2 regions of the Stutzerimonas sp. C6.4V genome follow, and region 2 is predicted to be linked to the other one. Evidence: riboswitches for the same ligand, from Rfam matches in the RefSeq annotation. Region 2 holds a riboswitch; the other holds the start of a gene.
The links. A riboswitch is a leader RNA that binds a small molecule or an ion and turns the genes downstream of it on or off. The one in region 2 is predicted to bind cobalamin.
Positions count from the first base shown of each region.

Region 1 (4,417 bases), 870 kb from region 2:
TCCTGGCTTCGCCAGAGAGCAGGCCAAGCATGGCTTCACGGTCGCCTGCCTGGTCAGTCAGCCCGTCGAGCAGATAGAGCATGCCGCCACACTCGGCGACAATCGGCTTGCCTGCGGCGTGGTGAGCATGAATCGCCTCGCCCATCGCGCGGTTGCGGCCAAGGGCGCGCGAATGCAACTCCGGATAACCACCCGGCAGGTACAGGCTGTCCACAGCAGGCAATTTCGAGAATCGCAGGGGCGAGAAGAACAGCAGTTCGGCACCGAGCGCCTGGAGCAGATCGAGATTGGCCTGATAGACGAACGCGAACGCTGCATCCCGCGCCACTCCGATGCGCACGCCCTTGAGCAGCGGCTCGATGGTTCCGGCTTCCGGCGCTGGAAAACTCACCGATGACGGCAGGTCGCAATCGGCACTCGCTGCCAGCGCGTCGGCTGCCGCATCGAGCTTCGCGTCCAGGTCAGCCAGCTCCTGCGCCTGCACCAGCCCCAGATGCCGGCTAGGCAAACCGACCGCCTCGCTGCGTGGCAGTGCACCAAACCAGGTGGTATGTGCAGGCAGGCATGCACGAAGGACCTCACCGTGGCGATTGCTGCCGACGCGATTGGCCAGCACGCCGGCGAAGGGAAGATCGGGCTGGTAGCTGGCCAGGCCATGAGCGAGGGCGCCGAAGGTCTGCGCCATGGCTGAGCCATCGATTACCGCCAGTACGGGAATACCGAAATGTCGCGCCAGATCGGCCGCCGATGGCGTGCCATCGAACAGCCCCATGACGCCTTCGATGAGGATGAGGTCGGCCTCGCCCGCCGCTTCCCACAGCAGCCGACGGCTTTCATCTGCGCCCACCATCCACAGGTCGAGCTGGTAGACCGGATGACCGCTGGCACGGGCCAGCACCATGGGGTCGAGAAAATCCGGGCCGCACTTGAAGACGCGCACTCGCCTGCCCTGGCGCCTGTGCAAGCGAGCCAGGCCGGCGGTTACTGTGGTCTTGCCCTGTCCGGATGCCGGTGCTGCGATCAGTAGTGCCGGGCAGTGGCGCGATTCGCTCATGACGCCCCCCTGGTTCCAGCGCAGGCGAGTTCGGGCGCCTGCAACGCAGCGGTACTGCGAGAATGCCGCGTCACCCACATTCTCTTATCTGTGCTGCACGCCCAGCCCATGACCCAAGCTGCCTGATTCCTCGAAGATGCCGGGAACTTCTGCATCAGAACTCGATTCCTTTTTGAGCCTTCACACCAGCCTTGAACGCATGCTTGACCATACCCATTTCGGTCACGGTATCGGCCGCCTCCACCAAGCGCGACGGTGCACCGCGACCGGTGACCACCACATGCTGGAGCAGCGGGCGCGACTCGATATCGGCGAGAACGGGCTCGAGGTCCAGGTAGCCGTATTTGAGTGCAATGTTCAGCTCGTCCAGCACCACCAGCCCGATCTCGGGGTCAGCCAGCAGCTGAGCGGCAACCGCCCACGCCTCCCTGGCCTTGGCCATGTCGCGCTGGCGGTCCTGGGTTTCCCAGGTGAAGCCCTCGCCCATTACGTGATAGCGGACCTCCTCGGGAAAGCGGCGAAAAAAGCTCTCCTCACCAGTACTGGCCGCACCCTTGATGAACTGTACGACGCCGACCCTGATGCCATGACCAAGAGCGCGGGCGACCATGCCGAAGGCAGAACTGCTCTTGCCCTTGCCGTTACCAGTGTGTACCAGCAGCAGCCCGTACTCCTGCTGCGCTTCGGCGATCTTCTCGTCGACCACTGTCTTCTTGCGCTGCATGCGTGCCTTGTGGCGATCATCGCGCTCGCTGGAATCGCTCATGCGCAATCCCCTTGGACGCTCCAGGCGCCCGGCCTGACGACCCGTACCGCGGCGGTAACTCCTGCGCTGCCGATGGTCGTGTCGTATGTGCCGTAACCGTCCTTGTAGGCGCCGCCGGCCATGGACAGGCCGGGTACGGGGCGAAGCAGGCCGGGCAACGACAGCGTCTGGCAGCGCTCGATGCTCTCTCGGTCGAGAACCGTTGTGGCCGTCAGCGTAGCGGTCTGCTGACCGACAGGCTTCGCTGGGACGGTTTCAGGGTCGAGGTCGAGGAGGCGCTCTGCGCCATGGGTCATGGAAAGCGGCGCGAGGCCAAGCAGCGTGCAAACTGCAGAAGCATGGAAGGTCTTGCAGATCAAGTTCAGGTCTCCGTCGTGCCCGCCGCACGACATCAGTCGATGAGGCAGACGGAGAATGCGAAGGGAGCGCAGGTGCAAGCAGCCGCACCCCGATCAGCGCCCGCCGCACTGCCGTGGAATGCGACAGGCCGGTCTCCGGGCTTGCGAGCGGATGCCATGCACCCCGGAACCGCGGCCTTCCCATGCCTGTGGCACAGTGGCTGTGAGCGGTGTCCTGTCTCGCCTACCGTTGCGGGGGCAGCGCCGGAATCTTCATCGAATGAACCGGCTTCCCTGTTTCACCCACTGGCTTTACGCCAGGGGCACCTGAAGCAGCGCGGAGGTTAGTCCAAGGCCCTTCCCAGCGCAACCGGAAGCAGCTCCAGCCTGCACCTGGCCAGCCCTGGATGCGCTTAGGGCCGAGGAGATGAGATGTTTACCGGAACGCCCGGCGCTGATCGGCTTCGAATGCAACAATGCCAACCTGTCACTCACCATACAGACGAGAAGTCACTTGCCCATGACCAGCATCGTGCAGATCTCCGACACCCATTTCGGTACCGAGCAGGCGGCCGTGTTACAAGCCATGGAAGACCATGTACTCGAGCACGGCGCGGATCTGCTGATTTTTTCCGGCGACATCACGCAGCGCGCGCGCGCCGGGCAATTCGCCGACGCCCAGGCATTCGTCCAGCGTCTGCATGGTCATGGAATTCCAGAGGCGCTGGTGATTCCCGGCAACCACGACATCCCGCTGTACAACCTCTTTGCACGTTTCCTGATGCCCTACCGCAACTATCGGCGCCATTTTGGCAATGATCTTGAGCCGACCTTCGAAAATGAAAACGTGCTGGTGATTGGCCTCAACACCACTCACCCGCGCCGACACAAGGACGGGCTGATCACTGACGAGCAGGTTCAAGCCGTCTCGCGACGCCTCAAACAGAGCGACCCGCAAAAGGTGCGCATCGTGGTGGCGCATCAACCATTTGGCGCAATGGTGTTGAGCGATCTGAGCAACCTGCAGCACAACGCTGATGCAGCCTTGCACCGCTGGGCTGACGAAGGACTGGATCTGGTGATGGGTGGCCACATCCATCTGCCCTACGTACTGCCGCTGTCCAAGCAATACACCGAACTGTCGCGGGAGATCTGGATGGTTCAGGCAGGAACCACGCTGTCATCACGGGTGCGTGGCACCTCACCGAACTCCTTCAATCGCCTCAAGCTGCACCCTGGCGCCGACAAGAAGGTCTGTGTCGAGCGCTGGGATCTGCTGGACAATCAGTTCGTGCTTGGTTCGCACTTCAATCTGCATTGGTGAACGCAGCAGGTTGCCCAACCGCCGAGCTTCAACCTGCCGCGACCCCAGGCGAGATCAGCCAAGCATGCCGGCCACCGCGAGTCCGGTGAGATAGACACCGACAAACCCCAGGTTGAACGCGACAAACAGGTACAGGCTGTATTTCAGGTAGCTGCCAAATGTCAGCCCCGGCACCTTGCTCATGGCCACGATGCCGGCCGCCGAGCCGATTACCAGCAGCGAACCGCCGACACCCACCGCGTAGGTCAGCACCATCCATTCGGCGATGCCCATCTGCAGGCCGGACTTGAGCAACGCAGCGGTCAACGGCACGTTATCGATGGCCGCCGAGAGCAGGCCCATCAGGTAGTTGGCGAAAACTGCCGGGACCTGGTCGTAGATGCGCACCAGACCGTCGAGCACATGAATCTCCTTGAGCATCCCGACCAGCAAGAGGATGCCGAGGAAGAACAGCAAGGTCTCGAACTCGACCTGACGCACATACTCCAGGATCGGATCGGTCTCGATGTCGTCGCTGAAGAAGCGCGCCACCAGGAACATGATCGACAGGCCCGTCAGAAAGGTCAGCACCGGCGGGATCTGGAAAAAGAAATTGCCGGCGATGGTGCTCAGAATGGTGCCCAGGAAGATCAGCGCGATGGCGATGTCGACCCGACGCACGTCGGTGCGGTGACTCTCCACTACTACCTGCCCGCTCATGCCCAGCGAGAGCATCGCCGCCAGCAGCATGACCGCGAGGAAGGCCGGGAGCGCCAACAGCAACAACTGCAGGATCTTGACCTTGCCCGCCAGAAAGATCATCAGCGTGGTGACGTCACCGGTAATCAGCGCAACGCCACCGGAGTTCACTGCAAAAACCACCAGCGCGGCGTATTTGATGGTCTTCTCGGCACTGAGCTTGAGCGAGAGGATCAGCGTGATCGATACCAGCGTCG
Region 1 covers NZ_JBZUBM010000001.1:912,417-916,833, reverse strand. The annotation lists gene AC4LFW_RS04425 (cobyrinic acid a,c-diamide synthase CobB) at 1-1,054, opposite strand, end outside; gene cobO (cob(I)yrinic acid a,c-diamide adenosyltransferase) at 1,209-1,820, opposite strand; gene AC4LFW_RS04415 (hypothetical protein) at 1,817-2,179, opposite strand; cobalamin riboswitch at 2,289-2,504, opposite strand; gene AC4LFW_RS04410 (metallophosphoesterase family protein) at 2,679-3,482, shown strand; gene nhaD (sodium:proton antiporter NhaD) at 3,537-4,417, opposite strand, start outside.
Region 1: it holds a riboswitch for cobalamin, as region 2 does, so the genes downstream of both, AC4LFW_RS04415 (hypothetical protein) here and AC4LFW_RS00225 (TonB-dependent receptor) in region 2, are expected to answer to the same signal.

Region 2 (4,417 bases):
GCTCCAGGAGCAGTTTGAGCAGGGCCTGGATCGGCTACGCCAGCGGTACCGGCGCGACCAGCCGGTGTCGGTTTTCTACCAGATCTGGAATCGCCCGCTGTATACCCTGGGCGGACGTCAGATCATCAGCGATGCAATAGGCGTGTGCGGTGGGCGCAACGTCTTTGCCGACCTCCAGCTGCCGGCGCCGCAGGTCAGTGTCGAGGCGGTCCTGTCGCGTAATCCCGAGGTGATTCTAGCCGGCAGCGGCGCGCAGCTTGCGGAGTGGAGCACCTGGCCGCAGCTCGAGGCGGTGCGTAAGGGGCAGCTGTGGGAAATCCCGGACAAGGGGCTCGAGCGGCCGAGCTTCCAGATGCTTGGCGCAATCGGGAAGCTCTGCGAGGTGATGGGGCAAGCGGCTGACTGACCGGAAGCGGGCGTGCCGGATGCAGCTGGGCACCGGTTTGCCGAGATGGGCTAGCAGGCCCACCCGGCGGCTTTCGTCAGAAGCGGTAACCCACACTTAAGCGCATATCTTCTTCAGGTGCGGGGTACAAGCCCTTGTTGCCTGCTTGCCAGCTGCTATAGCTGGCGTAGCTGTCGTAGCGTTTACCGGTCAGGTTGTTGATGCGCAGCTTGACGTTGAGGTCTTGGTATTCATACCGGACGGCTGCATTGAACAGCGTATAGCCGCCTTCTTTGGGTAGCACCTTACCGTCATCGTTGGCCAGGTATCGCGGACCTGTATAGATGGCCTCCAGATAGCCGTACAGGTTCGTAATGATTTGGTAGTCCAGATGCATGGCGGCACTGTGGCGCGATACCCAGGGGATTTCATTGCCCTTGTTGGCACCGGCACGCAGCTCCGTATCCGTGAAGCTGTACTGGCCTCCGACGCGAAGTCGATCGGTCAGTTCACGCTCAGCCTCGAGCAGCAGGCCTTCGCGGCGAGTCTGGTCCAGGTTTACATTGGCGCCCCAGCCTCCAAAGGCATAAGGCGCATAGAGCAACTCATCGTCGAGATCGAGCCGGTAGAGGCTGGCCTGATAGAGTTGGGTAGCGTCTTGCCAGGCGATTCCCGCTTCCCATGACTCACCCGTCTGCGGTTTGAGAAATTCGATGCCAGGCTCGACGAGCGCATTCTCGTTGACGTTGGCCCAGCGCAGAGCATCCTCGCGTTTTATAAATGCGTGAGTGTGGTCAGTCACCTGCCAGCTTAGCGCAACGCTCGAGCTGTCTTCGCTGTCGCTGCGCGTACGGCCGTTGTGCCTGTCATTCACTTCACTGATGCGATAGCCGAGGCTCAGTGTCAGGCGCTCGCTTAGCGGTTGGTTGACTTGCGTGTACCAGTCTCGCTGCGTTTGCTCGGCGTCGCTGCTGAACGACGGGAAGAACGCGTACGCTGCCTGGTAATCAGCCTTCAGGTAATCGAAGCCCAACAGCCACTCGCCGCGGCCGGACGTGCTATCCCAATTGGCGGCGAGGCGAGGGCTGATGGTTTCGACGCGGGTCCCTTCTGTGAACGGACTACCTGAAATCAGGCCCGCGCCATCGCTGTCTCTGATGCTGTAGTCCAGGTTCGCGGTCCAATGGCGACCTAACGCCTGTTCGCCCGCAATGCGATGCACGTCCGTCTTGCTGTTGTTCCATTCGTTCGAGGTGCTTGCTCTGCGGTCGGCTCGGCGTTGTGCGAGGGTGAGGCTGCGCGGGTAGAGCAGCTCATCGTCGATATTCTGGTATTCGTACAGAAGCCAGCCGCTGTCATGGTCATAACGGAGGCGTCCGAACAGGTCACGGTAGCTGGCGTCGTTGTGGTCGCGATAGTTGTCGGTATTCCGGGTCTCGCCGCTGATATATGCCGAAAGACCACCACCGAATACCTGAGATACGTGGCCTCGGTATGCCTCCAGGTCATGACTGCCTTGGGTGGTTTCGATATAGGCTTCGTTGCCGGTCGGTCGCCGGGTAACGATGTTGACCACCCCGCCGACAGCTTGGTCGCCATACAGGACGGTTCCGGCACCGCGCAGGACTTCGATCCGCTCGATATTGGCAAGTGGCACGCTGTTTAGGTCCGGGCCGCTGAGGCTGGGATTGTTCAGCCTTCGGCCATCGACCAGGACGAGCACGTTATTAGTCGCGTTATCCCCGAAACCCCGCAAGCTGATGGAGGCATGGTTGCCGTCGCCGAGCGTGTCACGGATCTGGATACCAGCTTTGCCATTCAGCACTTCGATCAGGCTGCTGGCTGCACTCCGCTCGATTTCGTCTCGGTCGATCACTCGGGTACTGGCAGGTGCAGGTTTTTCCAGCGCGGTCGCTCGGGTGATGACCATTGGCGGTGCCTGATACGGTTCCAAGGCAGCCGCAGCGCCTGGCAGCATGGCCAGCGCAAATATAGAACGAGACAGTTTCACATCGAATCCTCAAAAGTTCAGCGCTTTCGAGGAGGGCAGGAGCAAGCGCAGGGGCACGCAGCCGCGCTTGACGGTGATGCCCTCCGCAACACCAGTCGAATCCGTCAGGCCGGTCTCCGGGCTTTCGACGCGCACCCGGCTCGCCTTCCCGTGCCTGGCACAGTGGCGGTTGAGCGGGCGGTGATCCTTGATCACGGTCGATTACCGTTGCGGGGGCAGCGCCGGCCTTGCTCTGCGAGCGCACCGGCTTCCCGTTTAATGCGGACCTGGGGTCGCGCACACCTGGGCGGATAGGAAAATCGCGCGAACCTTACGATCTGAAATGGGGAAAGACAAGCGAATGGGTGAATTCCGCCAGCGCGTATCGGGCTATCAGCCTGACAACAGCACAACGGCGATGGGTTAGCGGTTCTCGTCAGTCGCGTGGATGTCGCTTTTACACCCACCGTGACTTGGTTTGGTTCGGTGGATCGATGAAGCGTGATCCACCCTACGGTCTGAAACGGTCAAGCACGAGCCGAAACAGCGACCACCTCCCTAGCACCGCCGCTGCCGTAGGGTGGATGTCGCTTTTTACATCCACCGTGACTCGGTTCGTTCTTTGGTTCGGTGGATGGACCCTAGCGCCGAATGCTCAAGCTGGCCAGTCGCGCCTGCACAGCAGCCTCGATGCCCGCAGCGTCCAGACCGCACTCCCCGAGCATCTCGCTGGGCTTGGCGTGTTCGACGTAATAGTCCGGAAGGCCGAGATGGAGGATCGGCTTTTGCAGATTCTCGGAGGCAAGGAATTCGCCGACTGCGCTGCCAGCGCCGCCCATCACGCTGTTCTCCTCGATGGTCACAAGCAGCTCGTGACTGTTTGCCATCTGGCGAACCAGCGCTTCATCCAGAGGTTTGACGAAGCGCATGTCGACCACGGTGGCATCCAGCGTTTCAGCGACTTGCAGGGCTTGCGGCAGTTGCACACCGAATACCAGCAGAGCGACCTTTTTGCCCTCACGGCGTACCACCCCCTTGCCGAGTTCCAGGGGTTCCAGGCCCGGTTCGAGAGACGCATCAGGACCGGTGCCGCGGGGATAACGCACTGCGGCGGGGCCCGGGAAGTGGTAGCCGGTGGTGAGCATCCGGCGCATCTCGTTTTCGTCGCTGGGCGTCATGATCAGCATGCCGGGGATACAGCGCAGGTAGGTCAGGTCGAAGCTGCCGGCGTGGGTCGGGCCGTCTTCGCCGACCAGGCCGGCGCGATCGATGGCAAAGAGCACGTCCAGATTCTGGACCGCCACATCGTGGATCAACTGATCGTATGCGCGTTGCAGGAACGTCGAGTAGATCGCCACCACCGGCTTGGCACCTTCGCACGCCATCCCGGCTGCCAGCGTCACGGCATGCTGTTCGGCAATGGCGACGTCGAAATAGCGGTCGGGATAACGCTCGCTGAAAGCGACCAGGTCGGAGCCTTCCTTCATCGCCGGGGTGATGCCGGTCAGGCGCGGATCGGCTGCGGCCATATCGCACAGCCATTGGCCGAAGACGCTGGAATACTTCGGGCCGCTGGGCTTTTTCGGCGCCACCGGGCCACCGATTGGTTCCAGCTTACTGATGGCGTGCCAGGTAATCGGATCGATTTCCGCCGGGGCGAAGCCTTTGCCTTTCTTGGTGACCACATGCAGGAACTGCGGGCCTGGGAGGTCCCGCATGTTGCGCAGGGTGGCGATCAAGGTTGGCAGATCATGGCCGTCGATGGGGCCGATGTAGTTCCAGCCGAGCTCTTCGAACAGGGTGCCGGGGACCAGCATGCCCTTGGCGTATTCTTCGGTGCGGCGGGCAATTTCCCAGGCGCCGGGCAGGCGCGACAGGACCTTCTTGCTGCCTTCGCGCATGCTCGAGTAGGTGCGGCTGGAAAGTATCTTGGCCAGGTAGTTGGACAGGCCGCCCACGTTGCGCGAGATGGACATGTCGTTATCGTTCAGCACCACGAGCATGTCTGCACCGACTTCCGGCGCATGGTTCAGCGCCTCGAA
Region 2 covers NZ_JBZUBM010000001.1:42,288-46,704, forward strand. The annotation lists gene AC4LFW_RS00220 (cobalamin-binding protein) at 1-406, shown strand, start outside; gene AC4LFW_RS00225 (TonB-dependent receptor) at 483-2,396, opposite strand; cobalamin riboswitch at 2,487-2,697, opposite strand; gene dxs (1-deoxy-D-xylulose-5-phosphate synthase) at 3,017-4,417, opposite strand, start outside.